Regions from separate parts of the Pantoea sp. AS142 genome, predicted to be linked through region 3. Evidence: predicted binding sites of a transcription regulator. Region 3 holds the regulator's gene; each other region holds the start of a gene.
What was found. Region 3 encodes PurR, which represses purine synthesis genes. Its sites were predicted from a motif close to CANGCAAACGTTTGCNTG; they were not measured.
Positions count from the first base shown of each region.

Region 1: the regulator PurR is predicted to act here: its motif matches at 4,071-4,088, upstream of pyrC (dihydroorotase).
Region 2: the regulator PurR is predicted to act here: its motif matches at 2,911-2,928, upstream of cvpA (colicin V production protein).

Region 1 is NZ_JBBCMO010000001.1:687,070-693,774, forward strand. Features, by position in the region: gene WFO64_RS03485 (cytochrome b) at 1-235, opposite strand, end outside; gene solA (N-methyl-L-tryptophan oxidase) at 531-1,643, opposite strand; gene bssS (biofilm formation regulator BssS) at 1,738-1,992, opposite strand; gene WFO64_RS03500 (hypothetical protein) at 2,238-2,510, opposite strand; gene dinI (DNA damage-inducible protein I) at 2,655-2,900, opposite strand; gene pyrC (dihydroorotase) at 2,963-4,006, opposite strand; gene WFO64_RS03515 (lipoprotein) at 4,139-4,702, opposite strand; gene grxB (glutaredoxin 2) at 4,817-5,464, opposite strand; gene WFO64_RS03525 (hypothetical protein) at 5,578-5,751, opposite strand; gene rimJ (ribosomal protein S5-alanine N-acetyltransferase) at 5,769-6,362, shown strand; gene WFO64_RS03535 (YceH family protein) at 6,376-6,705, shown strand, end outside.
Region 2 is NZ_JBBCMO010000002.1:249,827-256,531, reverse strand. Features, by position in the region: gene WFO64_RS06300 (UbiX family flavin prenyltransferase) at 124-693, opposite strand; gene purF (amidophosphoribosyltransferase) at 807-2,324, opposite strand; gene cvpA (colicin V production protein) at 2,362-2,847, opposite strand; gene dedD (cell division protein DedD) at 3,113-3,877, opposite strand; gene folC (bifunctional tetrahydrofolate synthase/dihydrofolate synthase) at 3,867-5,135, opposite strand; gene accD (acetyl-CoA carboxylase, carboxyltransferase subunit beta) at 5,230-6,144, opposite strand; gene WFO64_RS06270 (DedA family protein) at 6,289-6,705, opposite strand, start outside.
Region 3 is NZ_JBBCMO010000001.1:966,970-973,674, forward strand. Features, by position in the region: gene cfa (cyclopropane fatty acyl phospholipid synthase) at 1-122, opposite strand, end outside; gene punC (purine nucleoside transporter PunC) at 433-1,635, opposite strand; gene punR (DNA-binding transcriptional activator PunR) at 1,743-2,657, shown strand; gene purR (HTH-type transcriptional repressor PurR) at 2,645-3,670, opposite strand; gene cydH (cytochrome bd-I oxidase subunit CydH) at 3,952-4,041, shown strand; gene WFO64_RS04875 (C40 family peptidase) at 4,088-4,885, opposite strand; gene WFO64_RS04880 (Grx4 family monothiol glutaredoxin) at 5,251-5,586, shown strand; gene rnt (ribonuclease T) at 5,631-6,299, opposite strand; gene gloA (lactoylglutathione lyase) at 6,420-6,705, opposite strand, start outside.

The sequences.
Region 1 (6,705 bases), 280 kb from region 3:
GCGGTGATGGCGGTGGTGAAATACAACGCCACAGCAGGCGAATAATCAGCGTCAGAAACAGGATGACGCCAACACTCTTATGGATTTCTGGCGCGTCGTGATACCAGCTATCGTAGTAGCCCAGGCCAACCATCCATAATCCCAGCGCAAACATGACATAAATCGCCAGTGCCATTGACCAGTGCAGCAGCACGGCAACCAGTCCAAACTGATGAGGTGAATTACGTAATAACATAATGTAGCTTTCATGAAGAAATAATCTGAAATAAGCATCTACATTATGAAATATAAAATCAATCGTCCTTACGCTTCTATAGATTTAATTTTTTGAAGTGAAAAGGTTGAATAAACCGGCGACGAGATGCGCAATATTACTGAATGAGTTATTTCTGACAGGCGAATCGTCAACGGTAAAAAGCGGAAATTAACCCTAAGAGCGAAATACATGCCCACGCTATGTCAGGAATATTCAGATTACGTCAGAATTTGTCAATCAGGTGGCATCAGTCTGATGCCACCCGTTATCAGCGTCAGAAACGCGAGAGGCGGAAAGGTGTCAGATCAAATGAGAACGGTTTTTGCTGAGCAAATTCCGTAGCCAGTTCGCCTAATACGCTGGCAAACTTAAATCCGTGTCCGCTGAGACCGGTAATGATTAAGCGGTCAGGCTCACCTGGCAGGGTATCGATAATAAAATCTTCATCCGGGCTAAAATCGTAGCTGCAGGCTTCGCCATGCAGACAGACACCGACGCCGGGTAAAAACTGACGGAGGAAACCAAAAGTTTCACTGCCATCGGCCGCCACCGTGCCAAAGGGTTTACGATCCTCTGGTTGCTGCATTGGCTGACCGCCATCATGACGACCCACCTTCAGGGCATTGTTATCCGCCGGGAAACCATAAAACTGGCTGCCATCCAACATTTCAATGGTAAAACCGGGAAACTTATTATTCTCGCTGTACCGACCATCTGCCTGATACCAGGCAAATACCTTGCGGGTGGGTGCCACCGGCAGGCCAGGAACTAATTTTCCGACCCACGTGCCGGCACTGATCACCATTTTGCGGCCCCGATAGACACCATCCAGGGTGGTGACCTGCTGCAGTTCGCCGTCACGGCCAATCTCCGATACCGGGCAGTTGAACAACTGCGCACAGCCCGCCTGTTCCGCCAGCTGGATCCAACTGCGTACCGCCTGTTCACATTTCAGATAGCCAGATTGCGGCTCGAATACCCCCAGATACCCTTCTGGCACGTTGATTTGCGGCCAGCGCTTACGCACGTCATCGGGTTGCATCACTTCGATGCTGAGCTGCCAGCGGGTAGCGCTGTCGATAACATTCTGGATAAACGGTGACTGATTTGGCGCGAGGTTAAGTACACCGCTGCGATGCATGATGCGCTCACCGGCACGTTGTTCCAGCTCATCCCACAGCGTTTGCGCTCGCAGAACCAGGGGAACGTAACGTTCACCTTCACCATAAGCGTGACGTATCAGCCGGCTCTCGCCATGATGCGTGCCCTGATTATGGGGAGGATGGGCGCTGTCGATCATTAATACCGATAAACCCGCCTGGGTGGCATAGTAGCCTGCCGCCGCGCCCACTGAGCCGCTGCCAACGACGATAAGATCATAAATCATGGTAACTACGCTCTAAGAGTCAGATAATCAAAAGCATACCAGAAACAGAAACGAAAAAGGCACCCCTGAGGGCGCCTCTTTGATGCGGCAGGAATTAATGCTTGTTAAGGAGTCGTTCTATCTGTTCAGCTGATTCTATCTTGGCGATGCCTGCTTCAAGAATCGAGATAAATTGCCTTGCCACATCCGTTGTCAGCCAGTAAGTCGGGCCAACGTCCGCTTCTTCTTCTTTTTGATCCTGCGACGACAGCGAGTGCAGGCGGATCATCATGGCGTCATAGCTATCAACGGTACTGATATCCCAGCCCACCAGCGGGTGAGTCTGGATAACATCTTTTCTTCTGTCCATTATAACCTCCTTATTACTCGTTAAACGAAGTGCATGATGAGGTTCAATGCGGCTTTTTATTCCAATAGCGAAACAATTATAACAGTAAACCAGGGTATCACTGTTTAAAAAATGCCGTGAGTCAGCTTCTCACAGAATATTCGGGTTTAACAGGCGAAAGTTAAAAAATAAAATGCCTGGCAGCCAGGCATTTTTATCACTATTCAATGGACGGTCAAAAATCGTGTAACACGGTATGCGTGAGCTCAGAGTGCCGGGGTTTCCGGTACGATGCCGCCGCCGCGTTTTTGCAGTGTTTCTGCCAGACGGGCAAAATGCTGCTGAAGCTGCTCATCATGGTTTTGATTTTGAGCTTCAAGCGACAGATTGTGGACCAGTAGCTGACTGGCACGATCGTCAAGACAGAAAATCAGACTGGAAAAGGCATTTTCCAGCACCGTCAATCGACGCTGCTGATCACCAATCAGTGCTAACAACTCACCAAAGGTCATCGCCTCTTCCGGTTTATCAGTAGTCATGTTGTCGCACCTCCTGTTATGCGTGACGATCGCAAGAATAGGGCATTGATCATTAAGAGTCCAGATGCAGGATAGGGGAAGGGCGAGAGGGGAGAAAAGATAAAAAAACCGGGTGGCGACACCCGGAAAAAAGCACAGTGGCGGTTAATCAATAATGAACCAGTCGTCAGCGCTTTCCCACGTCTGCTGCAGGATTTCGCTGATTTGGTCGCGCGTCTCTTTTCCACCGCCCAGCACGCTGAGATTGTTGGCACTGGCATAACGTACCTTGACGTGATTGGTCGAGTCAGGGAACTGTTCATCAATGCGGCGCGACAATTCATCGCTTAACGCTTCTATCGCGCCAGCAGGAAGAGGTCGGGTATTTGATACGGTAATTTCAACGCGCATAACAGCCTCCGTTTAAGATGCTGTATATATTTACAGTATCCATGGGCCGGAGGCAAGTAAATTTATGCGATGCGCCAGTTCAGCGTTTCACCCGCCAGGAACGGCACCAGTGAGTGGCTGCCGAGCGCAACTGATTCTGGCACCTGCCAGGGTTCACGTACCAGAGTAATCGTTCCTTCATTCAGCGGCAGGCCATAAAAACGCGGGCCATTCTCAGAACAGAACGCTTCAAAATGCTCCAGTGCATTCAGTTCTTCAAAAACGGTGGCGTAAGCGGGCAACGACGTTGGCGCATTAAATACCCCCGCGCAACCGCAACTGGCCTCTTTAAGATGGCGCAGATGCGGCGCTGTGTCGGTACCGAGGAAGAAGCGCGGATGACCGCTCGCCACCACGTTACGCAACGCCTCCTGATGCACGTTGCGTTTAAGAATCGGCAGGCAATAGAGGTGCGGACGAATACCGCCCACCAGCATGTGGTTGCGGTTAAACATCAAATGCTGCGGGGTAATCGTTGCGCCCAGCGTCTCATCAGCAGCGGCAACATACTCAGCGGCATCCTGAGTCGTAATGTGCTCCATCACCACTTTCAGTGCCGGGAACTGGCTGCGAAGCGGCACCATGACCGTTTCGATAAACCGGGCTTCACGGTCAAAGATGTCGATTTGCGCATCAGTAACTTCACCGTGAATCAGCAGCGGCATACCAAGATTCTGCATCCGCTCCAGCACGCGGGCAATAGAGGCGATATTGGTCACGCCATGGCTGGAATTAGTTGTGGCGTGTGCCGGATAGAGCTTAGCCGCGGTGAACAGACCGGAGGTGAAACCGCGCGCAAGCTCATCAGGATCAAGCGAGTCGGTCAGATAGCAGGTCATTAGCGGCGTAAAGGCGTGATCGACGGGCAGCGCCGCAAGGATGCGATCGCGGTACGCTTCACCTGCCGCGACACTGGTTACCGGCGGTACCAGATTTGGCATCACGATGGCACGACCATTCACCGCACTGGTATAGGGCAGGACCGTTTTGAGCATTTCATCGTCGCGCAGATGAATATGCCAGTCGTCAGGGCGACGCAAAGTAAGTTGCTGAGGTTGTGCTGTCATCGGTGAAGCTCCGGCAGAAGGGAAACAAAATGCGTGTTTTGGCCGGGGTCTAAGCATAAGGATTCAGGCAACCGTTTGCACCTGGTTTTTATGCCGGCATTGAAAATCCGCGCCGGAGAGCGCGGATTGGGGTTACTGCGTGAAGGGGATCACCAGCTCACCCGGTTTCACTTCCAGCCCTTTAGCCAGTTTCTTCGCCAGCGACTCACCTTTGCTACGGTCAGCGCTGAGCACGTAAGCTGGCTTTTGATCAAAATAGCTTTTCAGCGATTGATTGAGGTAAGGCGTCAGCGTCTTCATGACTGAGGCCATTTTTTCTGGGGCAACCTGTGCATCCACAATCTCCAGATCGCGCAGATAGATCGCGCCCTGCTGCTGGTCATAGACCGGCTGAGCACGCATCTTCAATTGCATATCGGCCTGCTGCGGGCCAAACAACGAAGTCACGTTGATTTTCGCATTACCGGAAAGCGTCACTTTACCCGGCTCTTCACGGCCGATCTGGCTGGTCAGGCTATTCAGCACAATGTGCGCATTCACCAACCCGGAAACGCCAATATCTTTCTCATAATTGTTATGCTTCTGCAGTGCCTGGTTCACTTCCTGTTCGCTGATAGTGTATTGCGTCAGTTGATTACAGCCGCTTACCAGCAGCGCAATCAACAGGGCAGACAGCCCGAAAAAAGCCTTTTTCATCGATCTTTATCCTGAATATCAGAGCCAAAAACAGGGTATAGCCTGCCTGAATGCGCAGCGGGTGTCATCAGGAAAGGGATGAGAAACGCCGCAGCGTTTCTCATCGGGGCAGGGTTAGTGGGCAATTGATGACAGCAGATTAATCTGGGTCTGTTTGGCCATGTTATCGCGGTAGTCAGCGACCCGCCCCGGCCAGTCGATACCGGCCACCAGCGTCAGAGAGCGCAGCAATGGGAAGAGGTTAAAATCATCTTCCGACAGTTTGCCGTTCACCGCATTGGGCTGTTCGATTAATTTGTTCAGCTTACGCAGATCGCTGCTCACATTTTTAATCAGTCCGGCTGAGTGACTTTTCAGCATCTCGAAATCACCGATGCTCGGCTGCTTTTTGGTACGGAAATAGTCACGCGCCTCTGGCGTAGCGAATTCGGCAAATGCCGCCTCTGCAATGCGCGGCAACAGCAGTTTATTGACATAGCTGTTCATGTGACGCAGCCAATCGCCAATCGCCGGATTCCGCGCGCCGGTGATCAGCGGCTCACCATCCTGATGATCGATAAAGTGCACAATCTCCATGCTCTCAGGCATTGCGCTGCCATCCTGCTTCTGCAAAATAGGTGACATTTTTTGTCCGACCAGGCGTTTCGGCATCGCTTCATCGTCGTTGAGCATCACCACCAGCTCAACCGGTTTATTTTTCAGGCCAAAAATCATTCGTGCTTTAACACAAAAAGGGCAGTGGTCATAGATATAGAGCTTCATCCTGATCTCCCGGGCTTTACAGATTGAGTGTTTAACAGAGTGAATCAATTCATCCTGTTTTCAGGCTTGCAAAAAGTATGGAAGAGATTACCCCACAGGGCAAACCTGGCTTGTCAGTCAGGCGTGCTGCAAAGTCCACTGCTGAAGTCGCCTGCCGCTAGTGTTGTTTGCTGTGATAACAGAGCAAAATCAACCTCTTTATCGCTAATCAGTTGTAACGTTTTACCGCAGGCCAGGCGGCGGTTATAGTGAAAGCCGGGTAATGACGGCTCATCTCTATCAGCCATTGATTTCAGGAGTCAGGATGTTTGGCTATCGCTCTGCCGCGCCCAGGGTGCGATTAACCACCGATCGGCTGGTGGTCCGTCTGGTTCACGAACGTGATGCCTGGCGAATGGCAGATTACTACGCGGAAAACCGCCTGTTTTTAAAACCGTGGGAGCCGGTGCGCGATGACAGCCACTGCTACCCCTCCGGCTGGCAGGCGCGGCTCGGCCTTATTTCCGACCTGCACAAGCAGGGTTCGGCCTTCTATTTTATTTTAATGGACAGCGATGAAACCGAAGTGCGGGGTGTGGCGAACTTCAGCAATGTGCTGCGCGGATCCTTTCACGCCTGTTATCTCGGCTATTCACTGGGTGAAAAGTGGCAGGGACAGGGGCTGATGTTCGAAGCGTTGCAGGCAGCTATCCGCTATATGCAACGTCAGCAGCATATTCATCGCATCATGGCGAATTACATGCCACATAACCAGCGAAGCGGCGATCTGCTGGCACGTCTCGGTTTTGAGAAAGAGGGTTACGCTAAAGATTATCTGCTGATCGACGGACGCTGGCAGGATCATGTGCTGACAGCCTTAACCGTGCGGGAATGGACGGCTGACCGGCGGGGATATTAATGAGGACGCGAGCATGAAAATGGTTTTATCGGCGCAGGCGTTGCGCGTACTGGGCTGCCTGCTGGAGAAGCAGGTCACCACCCCGGAACAGTATCCACTGTCACTGAATGGCGTAGTGGTTGCCTGCAACCAGAAATCGAACCGTGAGCCGGTGATGGAGCTAAGTGAAAGCGCTGTACAAGATGAGCTCGACCAGCTGGAAAAGCAGCACCTGGTCACCGCCAGCAGCGCTGCCGGGCAGCGGGTGGTGAAATATGAGCAACGTTTCTGTAACTCCGCGTTTGGCACGCTGAAGCTCAACCGCGCCGAAGTCGCTGTGCTGACTCTGCTGCTGTTACGCGGG
Region 2 (6,705 bases), on a different contig from region 3:
TGTGAGGAGAATATAGCAGTGAAGTAAAACAGAAAAAGCGAGGTTGTTAACTTTTGGTGCGTCAAATGCACGAAGAGTGATCCGAGGCGCGCTTATGCACTAAATAAGTGCGCCAGTGGAATTTTATGCACCCTGCCAGCGCGTAAAGAGGTCTTCGGGTAATTCGATATCAAACTGGTCGGTAACCCGGTTAACCGTCTGATCGATCAGTTGATCGATGGTTTCAGGACGATGATAAAACGCTGGCACCGGCGGCATGATAATGGCACCCAGCTCTGCGGCGGTGGTCATCATTCGCAGGTGACCGACATGCAGCGGGGTTTCGCGCACGCATAAAACCAGCTTACGTTGCTCTTTCAACACCACGTCAGCGGCACGGGTCAGCAACGAATCACTGTAACTGTGTACGATACCAGAGAGCGTTTTCATCGAGCAGGGTAAAATTGCCATGCCCAGCGTTTTAAACGATCCAGACGAAATATTTGCTGCAATATCGCGCACGTCATGCACCACATCGGCCAGCGCCTGTACGTCACGCAGCGAATAATCGCTTTCCAGCCCCAGCGTCTGACGCGCCGCCTGGCTCATAACCAGATGTGTTTCAACCTCTTCCACCTGCTGCAATACCTGCAGCATGCGCACGCCATAAATCACCCCGCTTGCGCCAGAAATGCCAATGATGAGTCGTTTCATATTCCAACCTTATATCAGCCAATGCGCCATCATACGCGGGCCAGCGGGTTTATGAAAACAAACAGGGCGGGATTGCTCCCGCCCTGCTTTATGCTGCCCGCCTGTCGGGAGCATCAGCCTTCGTTATGCAGCTCAAGGTTTTCGACTTCGTTCTGCCGCTGGAGCGCTTTGGCGTCATCATTGCGCAGCGACTCAAGATACTCCAGGTACTGCTGATCAACATCTTTCGTCACGTAAATGCCATTGAACACTGAGCACTCAAATTGTGCAATGTCTGGATTCTCTTCACGAACCGCTTCAATAAGATCGTTAAGGTCCTGAAAAATCAGCGCATCGGCTTTAATCAGCTGGCGAATCTCTTCCACTTCGCGGCCATGCGCAATCAGTTCAGTGGCGCTCGGCATATCGATACCGTAGACGTTCGGGAAACGAATTTCCGGTGCCGCTGATGCCAGATAAACCCGTTTTGCACCCGCTTCACGCGCCATCTCAATGATCTGCTCTGAGGTGGTACCGCGCACAATCGAGTCATCCACCAGTAGCACGTTTTTATCACGGAATTCGGCCCGGTTAGCGTTGAGCTTGCGGCGCACCGCGCTGCGACGTAACTGCTGGCCCGGCATGATAAAGGTGCGGCCAACGTAACGGTTTTTCACGAAGCCCTGGCGATAGGGTTTGTCGAGAATACGTGCAATTTCCAGCGCGATATCGGTTGAGGTTTCCGGAATCGGAATCACAACGTCGATATCCAGATCTTCCCACTCACGGGCAATTTTCTCGCCCAACTTGGTGCCCATACGGACACGGGCGCTGTAGACCGAAATTTTGTCCAGGAACGAGTCGGGGCGAGCAAAATAGACGTACTCGAACAAACAGGGATTGCTTTTCGGATTTTCAGCGCACTGGCGGGTTGAAAGCTGGCCCTGCTCTGTGACATAAACCGCTTCACCCGGTGCAACGTCACGGATGAACTCAAAGCCCAGCGTATCCAGCGCCACGCTCTCGGAGGCGACCATATATTCGGTGCGACCATCCGCAATAACACGCTTGCCCAGTACCAGCGGACGGATACCGTTGGGATCTCGAAAAGCGACCATGCCGTGACCGATGATCATCGCCACCACCGCATAGGCGCCACGCACCTGCTGATGCACTGCAGCCACCGCAGCAAAAATGTTGTCGGCTTCCAGCGGATCGTTTTGAAAACGATCTAGTTCCTGCGCAAAGATATTCAGCAGGATTTCAGAATCTGAGGTGGTATTAACGTGGCGGCGGCCCTTTTCAAACAGGTGCTTACGCAGCACATGGGCGTTGGTGAGATTACCGTTGTGCGCCAGGGTGATGCCATACGGCGAGTTTACATAGAAAGGCTGCGCTTCAGAGGCACTGGAACTTCCCGCCGTTGGATAACGCGCGTGACCAATCCCCATATTGCCCTGCAGACGCTGCATGTGGCGTGCTTCGAAAACGTCGCTGACCAGGCCGTTTGCCTTTCGCAGGCGAAAACATTTCAGCGCATCGATGGTACAAATGCCTGCGGCATCCTGCCCGCGGTGCTGGAGCACCGTTAACGCGTCATAGATCGACTGGTTGACCGGCATGAAACCGGTGATACCGACAATACCGCACATGTTGTCATTTCCTCATTAAGCCGCACTCCCGGTCACATCACCGGGGTAAAAAACTCGACGTGCTTTTCAGGTAATCAAAAAACCACCTGATTATATAACTGAACTCGGGAATGAGTTGAGACTGTTGCCAGTCCGGACTTTTAGAAAAGCCAGTGAATGTATCAAGGAAGAACAGCAAAGCGGCCACAATCAGCACACCACGCAACGCCCCGAAACAGACGCCCAACACCCGGTCGGTTCCCGACAGGCCGGTTTTTTCCACCAGCGTGCCGATAACGTAGTTCACAATGGCCCCCACAATCAGCGTAGCCACAAACAGCACACCGATGGCGATACCGTTACGAACCAGTTCGTCGTCAAAACCTGTAAACCAGACTGCAAGGTAGGCATAGTAATGACTGGCGACAAAAAACGCGCATCCCCAGGTAACAAGAGATAAGGCTTCCCGGACAAACCCACGGACCAGGCTGACCAGAGCCGAAAAACCAACTACCGCAATAATGACGTAATCAATCCAGATCATGAACTCTTCCAGCGCCAGTGCAATTGCACCCCTGCATCCAGTTCGGGGCGCATTCTAACAGAAAAAGAAAACGTTTGCGTAGCGGTTTTCTTTTTCTGCATCCATAAAAAAGGCGATAAAAAAAAGTGCTATCGCCCGGGTGATTTTCAGCCGGGCAGGCCGTTGAAAATCGTCATTTTTTTACGCTGTAGCAGGCTTTATGCACTCTGCTTTTCGGGCAAAAGACACTGCCTGTTACTGCTATCGGCAGCGCCAATCACCTGATTTAGCGGGCGCTGTACGGCTTCACAACGCCGCCCAGTCCTGAGATATTTTTCAGTTCGCCCACCGCGCTCTGCATTTTGGCTTTTGAGGCATCCGGCCCAACGTAAATGCGGGTGATCTGTCCCTGTACCGGCGTTGAAGGCACGGTAAAAGCACGATAGCCCGACAGCCGTAACTGCGCGACAATCTCATTCACTTTGCTGGCGTTTTTCAGTGCACCCAACTGCACGACATAAGCCTGTCCTGCCGGTGCCGTTGTCTCTGCCGCTTTTGGCGCTTCTTCCTGCTTAGGCTGTTCAACCGGCTTTGGTTTGGGCTGCTCCACGGTTTTTGGCTTCTGCTGTTCGACCGGTTTCTGCTTAGGCTGCTCTGCGACTTTTGGTTTACGCGGCTCTTCCGCTTTCGGTTTCGTCACCGTCTGTGCGGGCACAGACGGATGAACCGGCGGCGGCGAGACCACCACGGGATCGCTCTCATCTTCCGGTTGAGTCCGTCCCTGCTCCGCCGTGGCGTTGGTTTTGCCATTACCATTGCTGCTGTTGACCGCATTGCCCGCGCCTTCCGGCGGCTGTGCCGGCAGCGACTGGGTTACCGGTGGCACCATTTCGCTATCCTGCTGATCATCAGGTTTCGGCACCAGTGGAATGGCGGCGAACTCCTCTTTGTAATGCTTTTTCTGACCATCCAGCAGCCCTGGCAGTACAATCACGCCAACGGCGACCAGAATAACGGTGCCGACTAAACGGTTCTGAAACTTACTTGCCACGTCCTTTCTCCGTTTCAATCGATTCCATGACCTGCGCAACGGTGTGGAATGAACCACAGACCAGCACAATGTCCTGCGGCGCTGCCTGCTGGCGGGCCTGCTGCCAGGCGAGCTCAACCGAGCTAAAGGCTTCACCCTGTGACAGGCCGCTCAGCAGTTGCTCAGCACTGGCGCCGCGCGGTCCGTCAAGCGGTGCGCAGTACCAGACATCGACCACCGGTGCCAGCGCCGCCAGCGTACCGGCGATATCTTTATCATGCAGCATGCCCACGACGGCATGCACTTTGCCGCGTTTCGGCAATGCCGACAACCGTGATGCCAGATAGGTTGCCGCATGCGGATTATGGGCGACATCCAGAATCACACGTGGTGATTCGCAGAGGGTCTGGAAACGCCCAGGCAGCATCGCCAGCGGCAGGCTGGCACGAATCTGCGCCTCACTGACCTCAAGCCCTGAGACCCGTAGCGCCACCAGCGCGGTCGCCGCGTTAGGCAGCGGCACCTGTGGCAGCGGCAGATCGTTTAGCTCACCCGTCGCATCACGCAGCGACCAGCTTTCTGCCTGCGTATGCCATGACCAGTCACGGTTGCACTGTAACAGCTGAGCGCCTTTTTCCTGTGCGACCACGGCAATACTCTGCGGCATATCAGGTTCACCCACTACCGCAGGTTTTCCCGCCCGGAACACACCGGCTTTCTCACGCCCGATGCTTTCGCGATCCGGCCCAAGCCAGTCAGTGTGATCCAGCGCGATGCTGGTGACCACGGCGACATCGGCATCCACAATGTTTGTGGCATCCAGTCGACCGCCGAGGCCGACTTCAAGGATCACCACATCCAGCTGCGCCTGGTGGAACAGATTGAGCGCGGAGAGCGTGCCAAATTCGAAGTAGGTCAGCGAAATATCTGCACGTCCGGCTTCAATTTCCGCAAAGCTGGCGCAGTGCTGCGCTTCACTTAGCTCCTTTCCCTGAACCCGAACGCGCTCGGTGTAGCGCACCAGATGCGGCGAGCTATAGACGCCAACGCGGTAGCCCGCGGCGATCAGCAGCGTTTCCAGGGTGCGACAGGTGGTACCTTTTCCATTAGTACCGGCCACGGTAAAGACAAAGGAGGCGGGTTTCAGCAGGTCGAGACGTTGTGCAACCTGGCGAATACGGTCCAGACCCAGTTCGATGGCCTGAGTATGCAGGTGTTCAAGATAATAAAGCCACGTGGCCAAAGGCGACGTGGCTTGAGGAAGGTGAAGATTGTCCATATGTCCCGTTTTGCTTATTTATACCTGGCAGACTGGTGCTGCGGTATACGGTGCATTGGTAAGAGGTGCTGTGGACGCACCTCTCTATCTCCTGTCAGGCCTCGTTGCTTTCCGATTCAGTCGTCGCGAAAGCGGACTGTTCACCATCATGCAGCGGTGCCGGCAGGTTCATCATTTTTGCCAGCAGGCTTGCCAGTTTGTAGCGCATTTCCGGACGGCGGATGATCATATCAATCGCGCCCTTTTCTATCAGGAACTCACTGCGCTGGAAGCCCGGCGGCAGTTTTTCACGCACGGTCTGCTCGATGACGCGTGGGCCGGCAAAGCCGATCAGCGCTTTAGGTTCCGCGACATTGAGGTCACCCAGCATAGCAAAACTGGCGGAAACGCCACCCATGGTCGGGTCAGTCAGCACGGAAATGTAGGGCAGCCCGCGCTCCTGCATTTTTGCCAGCGCCGCACTGGTTTTTGCCATCTGCATCAGCGACATCAACGCTTCCTGCATACGAGCACCGCCACTGGCGGAGAAGCAGATCAGCGGACAGTTATCTTCTAACGCCTGCTCAACCGCACGTACAAAACGCGCACCGACCACAGAGCCCATTGAACCACCCATAAAGGCAAATTCAAAGGCTGCCGTCACAACTGGCATGCCATGCAGCTGACCTTTCATCACGATCAGCGCATCTTTTTCGCCGGTGTCTTTCTGGGCTGCTACCAGACGATCTTTATACTTCTTTGAGTCGCGAAACTTGAGCAGATCTTTGGGTTCAAGTTCACTGCCAAGCTCAACCATCGTGCCCTGATCGAGGAAACTGCCGAGGCGTTCACGGGCGTGCATACGCATGTGGTGGTCACACTTCGGGCAGACCTCAAGATTACGCTCCAGCTCGGCACGGTAGAGAACCTGGCCACAGCTGTCGCACTTGGTCCAGACCCCTTCCGGGATGCTGGCTTTGCGCACAGGCGTCGTGGTGCTTTTATTAAGAATGCGTTCAATCCAGCTCATTGATGACCTTTCTGTTTAAAACTGACCTGGTCCAGTCGTCTTGATACTGCTGAAAACCGCTTCAGCAGACGGTAAATGTCGCTCATTAAACCACAACCTGTTCAGACTGTGGATAAAAATCTGGTCTTACCCCTTAGCGAAGCCTTACGGCAGCTTCTGTTGCTTAGCCTGGCGGCGATGACGCCAGACTTCAATCACACCTGGCAGAATCGAGACCAGGATAATGCCAACAATCAGCAGCTTCAGGTTTTCCTGCACCACCGGCAGATCGCCAAACAGGTAGCCGGCATAGGAGAAAAGCAGCACCCATAACAGCGCACCGGTGACGTTGAACAGCGCGAAGTGGCGATATGACATATGGCCCATACCGGCAACAAACGGCGCAAACGTACGGACGATCGGCACAAAGCGCGCCAGGATAATGGTTTTTCCGCCGTGACGGGCATAAAACGCATGGGTTTTATCCAGATGGCTGCGACGGAAAACCTTTGAGTTCGGGTTACTGAACAACCGTTCGCCAAACAAGCGACCAATGGTGTAGTTCACCGCATCGCCCAGAAT
Region 3 (6,705 bases):
ATATGAATATCCCAGGGACGTGAACCATTAATTTCGATATCCGCTTTTTCCAGCAGTTCGTGAACGATGCGATACCAATGGTTCTCTTCAGGACTCACTGCTTCTGCATAAGATGAACTCATAGCTTTTCCACCACCTGTCCAATCTGAGCCTGAACAAATAATAGCCAACTTCGTCAGGCGTTGAGGAACGGCACGGATGACTCCGTACACCGGTTATCTGTGTGATACAGAGGACTGGAATCGCCTGTAGCAGGTCGGTTAGGGTGTGAATAACGCGCGCGAATACCGTCCCGGCAACAGGGTGCCAATCAGATTATTACGTTATTATATTGTTGATTTATTACAGGTTTGTTGACCCGAATGAGTATATTCTCACGCAGGTCAATATTCAATAACTTATTGTTAGGAAGCTAACTAAAAAGTCAGTGCGTCAGTGATTATCCTGGCAGGCAGGTTGCGCAGAGGCAACAACAGTTTGTGCGCTTGCTGCACGCTGCATAAAGTAACCGATCAGCGCGAGCAGAATAGTTACCGTCATCATCAGTGTGGTGGTAAACAGCGCCTGGGTTAATCCGGCCGACACCGCCAGGCTGGCGGCAAAGCAGAGTCCTAACTGCAGCGTGTTCTGCAACGCTGCCGCTTTACCGGTGGCGTGCGGGAAAGGCATCAGCGCACCGGACACCACAATCGGATAGACCGCACCGTTAGCCAGCGCCATACCGCAGAAGGGTGCCATCAGGCTCATTAGCGTGCTATTGCCTGACAGCGCAACAGCAAACAGCGCAAGAATGCTCAGACTATAGACTCCCAGCAACCAGGGCAGCAACTGTGCGCCGCTAAAGCGGTTGAGGAGGGCGCGACAGCTGAATCCGCCAATTAAAAAGGCGAGTGTTTGCGGCACATAACTCAGGCCGATATCGGCAGGCGAGAGACCCAGATCCGCCAGAATAAAGGGCGAGCCGGTCAGCCAGGCAAAAAAGCTGGCTGAACAGGCGGAATAGATCAGCACATTTCCGCTGTAGACCCGTGATTTTAGCAGGGTGAAAAAGCCGGGCTGCGTACCTTTTTCGCCCGCGGGCTTACGCACGGTGGGCAGGCGCAGAGTAGTCAGAATCAACGCCACCGCAATCAGGGTTAGCACCAGGAAAATCGAACGCCAGTGGAAGTGACCGATCAGCCAGGCACCCAGCAATGGGGCCAGCGCCGGAGAGAGTGCAACCAGTGGCATAATGGTGGCAAATACTTTGTTGGCGCGCGCGGCAGGGTAGCGATCCACCACCAGCGCTTGCCAACTCACGGCCGCAGCACAGACACCAATTGCCTGAACAAAGCGCAGCGCCAGCATCAGATAGATATCATTTACCCACAGCATGCCTGCGCAGCCAACACCAAACATGGCCAGTCCGGCCAGCAGCACCGGTTTACGGCCGATGCGATCGGAAAGGGGGCCCCAGAAGAGCTGACCACAGGCGAAGCCTGCCAGGAATAGACTCATGCTGGCGCTGATCAGGCCGGGCGAGGTGTTAAAAGTTTGCTGCATTGCGCCAAAGGCGGGCAGGTACATATCAGTGGCTAAAAAGCCCAGCATGCTCAGCAGGGCAAGATAGGGCATGAATCCTTTATTCGACGACATTTGACTCTCATTTTGGCAGGATAAACGCGTCAGAGTGTAAAAGGTGCGTCTGACGCTGTGAAACGGTAATATTTGCCGATTGCTGTTAAAATTTTTGAAGGCAAATTATGTGGTCAGAATATGCATTAGAAGTGGTTGACGCCGTCGCCCGCGGGGGCAGCTTCAGCGCCGCCGCGCAGGAGTTACACCGGGTACCTTCTGCCATCAGCTATACGGTGCGTCAGCTGGAAAACTGGCTAGCGGTACCGCTATTCGAACGTCAGCATCGTGAAGTGGTTCTGACCCCGGCAGGCGAACATTTTGTCCGGGAAGGGCGCAGCATCATCAAAAAAATGCTTGCCACACGGCGACAGTGTCAGCAACTGGCCAACGGATGGCGCGGCCAGCTAAGCATTGCCGTTGACCGTATTGCTAAGCCTCAGCGCACCCGGCAAATGGTCAAAGATTTCTATCGCCACTTCCCCGATATGGAGTTGATCATCAGCTATGAAGTTTTTAACGGTGTATGGGATGCGCTGGCCGATGGCCGGGTGGATGTGGCGATTGGTGCGACTCAGGCGATTCCGGTTGGCGGACGGTTTGCCTTTCGGGATATGGGCAAACTCAACTGGCGTTGCGTTGTCGCGCCTCACCATCCCCTGACGCAAGCGAGCCAGATAGATGACGACACGCTGCGCAGTTGGCCATCACTGGTGCTGGAGGATACGTCACGCGCACTGCCGCGTCGTATGACATGGACGCTGGATAACCAGCGCAGGCTGGTGGTGCCGGAGTGGCAAACCGGCCTTGAGTGCGTGCAGGCGGGATTGTGCGTGGCGATGGTGCCTGGTCATCTGGCCAGGCCACTGCTCGACAGCGGCGAACTGGTTGAACTGACGCTGCCGGTGGCGTTTCCGGACAGCCCATGTTGCGTCAGCTGGGCAGAGGATCGCGCATCACCGGCGACAGGCTGGTTGCTCAGCTATCTGGGTGATGCGCAAACGCTTAATCAGGAGTGGTTAAGGGAAGATTACCGGCGATAGTCGCGGAACGGGCCATCGGCTACTGAACGGCGCTCAATCAGCGTGGGATGGACTTCAATCGTTTGTGAAACTTCACGCTTACTGGTGATACGGTCCAGCAGCATATCCAGCGCTTTCTCACCCAACTGGGCTTTAGGCTGATGCACTGTGGTCAGGGCGGGGGCGAAATAGCGGGCGTTGCGCACATTGTCATAGCCGATCACCGAAATGTCCTGTGGTACGCGCAAACCCATCTCATCGGCGGCGCAAATCGCGCCCATCGCCATGATGTCACCCCCACAGAACACTGCCGTCGGGCGTTGCTTCTGCGACAGGATCTGCTGCATCGCCTGATAGCCCGACTCCGGCTCAAAGTCACCCTGCACAATCCATTCGGTGCGCGGCTGAATACCCGCCTCTTCCAGCGCCTTCAGGAACCCGGCATGGCGGCCGCCACCGGTGTTACGCTCCATCTGACCGGGAATGGCACCAATCTCACGATGTCCACGTTCAATCAGATAGCGTCCCGCCAGATAACCGCCCTGAAAGGCATTATCCAGTACTGTGTCTGTGAAGTCGGCGCGCGACTCGCCCCAGTCCATCACTACCATCGGAATATTGCGGTTCTCTTCCAGCATTTGCAGCAGGTCGTCCGGATATTCAGAGCACATCACCAGCAAACCATCTACGCGTTTCTGCGCCATCATGCTGAGATAGGCGCGCTGTTTTTGCAGATCGTTATGCGCATTACCCAGAATCAATGTATAGCCTTTATCAAAACAGTGATTTTCAACCGCTTCAATAATTTCAGCGAAATAGGGCGCTTCGCTGGAGGTGGCAAGCAGGCCCAGCGTCTTGGTATGGTTCACTTTCAGGCTGCGCGCCACGGCGCTCGGTGAGTAGTGCAGTTCCTTAATCGCCTGCCAGACCGCGTTGCGCGTCTCTTCAGCCACAAAGCGGGTTTTATTGATGACGTGCGAAACGGTCGTCGTTGAGACTCCTGCGCGTTTCGCCACATCTTTAATTGTTGCCATGAAAATCGGACTCCAGTGCCTATCTAACCCTATGATAAGCTTTGTGTTAAACGTTTGCGTCTGTTCAGGGTTTTTTCCGCAAAAATGCCGCTTTACCGGACAGAAAACAGGCTCCTGGCGGAGAAAAACCGCCTGACAGCGTGCGCAAACGGAATCAGGGTTGCGCGCGTTGCGCAACAAAGGCGGGATTCTAACAAGGCTGGACGGATAAAACGAGATTTTTACTGGGCCCTGTGGGAAAATGCGATATCCACACTAATTGTGTGATGAAGGAGCAAGCAATGAGTACCGATCTTAAACTGGCTTTAATGACCACCGTGGGCTGTCTGCTGATGATTGTGGCCTTTAGTTTTACTGCCATTCTGCACTAATAAAAAAGCCGGGATTATCCCGGCTCTCTTCTGCTTGTTCTGCTACTCAGCGTATGGTTTTCGGCGTCATCACGCGACGGGCACCAATATAGTGACGTTGCCAGTAATCTTCCCCTAATGCGCTGATCTGAATATCTTTGCCGGTACGTGGTGACTGGATAAATTTGCCGTTGCCCAGGTAAACGCCGACGTGGTCAGCAGTACCGCGTCCATTGATGCGGAAGAAGACCAGATCGCCTTTCTCCAGCGACTCACGCTTGATTGGCGCAGCATCACGCAGGTGATACATCTCGTTAGCGGTTCGTGGGATTTTAAACTTCACCAGGTCTTTATACGCGTACCAGACCAGACCGCTGCAATCGAAACCGGTATGCGGTGAGGTGCCGCCCCACTGATACGGCTTACCTAACTGACCCATCAGCTTGGTCATCGCTGTTTCGCGCGCTTTCTGGTAGCGCTGGCGATGAGATTTGCTCATTTTAATCGTGCCGGTCTCGCTGGGGGTTACCTCAACCGTTTTCAGCGGGCGCTGATGACCATAGCGTTTCTTGTCTTTGTTCTTGTTGATACGGGCTGTTTTAAGCGAGGTCTTTTTAGCAGGTGTCTGTTTAGCGATGAGTTCGACTTTTTTCTGTTTTTTAGTTTTTAGTTTTTGAACCGAGCTGAGGCGAGTTTTTTTCGTCACCGTTTTCAACGGGCGACGCTTGCGGCGCTCATCGTCGCGCGCGCTCTTTTTCTCTGCCTTATGCGTACTAACGTTCACCGGTGCGTGCGGCGACGCAGCGGCGATGTTAAAAAACAGTTGCGCAAAGGCCAGCATGAAAAGCGTAATGATTAAACGCATAGTCCATTGAAGTCGTTAAGTTGTCAGGGCCACTACGCACCGCGACAAAGTTGAGATTAATCTGATCCAGGATCAGCGCCCCGGCCATTCTAGTCCAGTTCTTTTAAAAACTGTAATGCCTTTTAATATTAATCTTTGCAACCCACGTAATTGCGCTGAAAATGAGCATTTTCAGCGTCTTATATCAGCGAAATTATTACGAATTATTAATCTGTTACCAGACGTTAATAATCAGGCATTCAGGCATCCGACGCAGGACTTAACAATGATGGCGATTTAATCGGGCAGCGATCAAAATGTCGTTTTCAGTCATGCTGCGAAGTCGCTACAATAAACAAACACGAAGTAACGAATTAAGGAAGGCAATTATGAGTACTGTAGAAAAAATTCAGCGCCAGATCGCAGAAAACCCGATCCTGCTGTACATGAAAGGTTCTCCGAAACTGCCAAGCTGCGGTTTCTCTGCACAGGCGGTGCAGGCGCTGTCAGCCTGCGGTGAGCGTTTTGCTTACGTGGATATTCTGCAGAACCCGGACATTCGTGCAGAGCTGCCGAAATATGCCAACTGGCCAACTTTCCCGCAGCTGTGGATCGATGGTGAGCTGGTCGGTGGATGCGATATCATCGTTGAGATGTTACAGCGCGGTGAACTGCAGTCGCTGATTAAAGAGACCGCAGAAAAATTTAAAGAAGCAGAATAAAAAAAGGCCGACATTAAGTCGGCCTTTTTTCATTGCAGCATCGCTTATGCGGATGTACTGATTTGCGCGTCGTCTTCCGCGAAGGGCAGTGGCCAGCCGCCTAACCGTTTCCAGCGGTTCACCAGTTCGCAGAACAGTGTCGCCGTCTGCTGAGTGTCGTAAAGCGCCGAATGCGCCTGTGTAGTGTCAAACGCCATTCCCGCCGCGATACAGGCTTTCGCCAGAACCGTCTGACCCAGCACTAGCCCGCTCAGGGCCGCGGTGTCGAAGGTGGCAAACGGGTGAAATGGATTGCGCTTGAGGCTGGCACGTTCAGCCGCCGCTGACATAAAATTCAGGTCGAAGGTGGCATTGTGCGCCACCATAATGGCGCGATTGCAGCCGCTGTCTTTTATGCCCTTACGCACCATTTTGAAAATAGCGTGCAGCGCCTCATATTCACTGACTGCGCCGCGTAGCGGATTGCTGGGATCAATACCGGTAAAGGCCAGAGCCTCGGGATGCAGCAGCGACCCGACAAAAGGTTCGACGTTGAAATGCAGCGTCTGGTCAATCTGAATCCATCCCTCTTCATCCATTTTCAGCGTGATAGCGGCAATCTCCAGTAACGCATCGGTTTGCGCATTGAAACCCGCGGTTTCAACGTCGATCACCACCGGATAGAAGCCACGGAAACGTTGATTGAGTGCATTAGGGGAATTCGATTCAGACATCAGGATCTCGTTGCAGAAAAAGGGCAGCGCGTATTATGGCAAAAAACGGGGCCGGGTGCAGCAGATGAAGCGCAGAGAAGGGGATACAGCCCACCCGATTAGGCAGGCTGACAGGCAAAGTTAGTGACCCAGGCCGTTACCGGCATCTTTATTTTCGATCAACTCGATTTTGTAACCATCGGGATCTTCAACAAAGGCAATAATGGTGGAGCCGCCTTTAACCGGACCAGCTTCACGCGTAACGTTGCCGCCATCTTTGCGGATACGTTCGCATGCCGCTGCCGCATCATCAACGCCCAGCGCAATATGACCATAAGCATCACCAAGGTCATACTTATCGACACCCCAGTTGTAGGTCAACTCGATCACCGCACCTTCGCTTTCGTCGGTATAGCCCACAAACGCC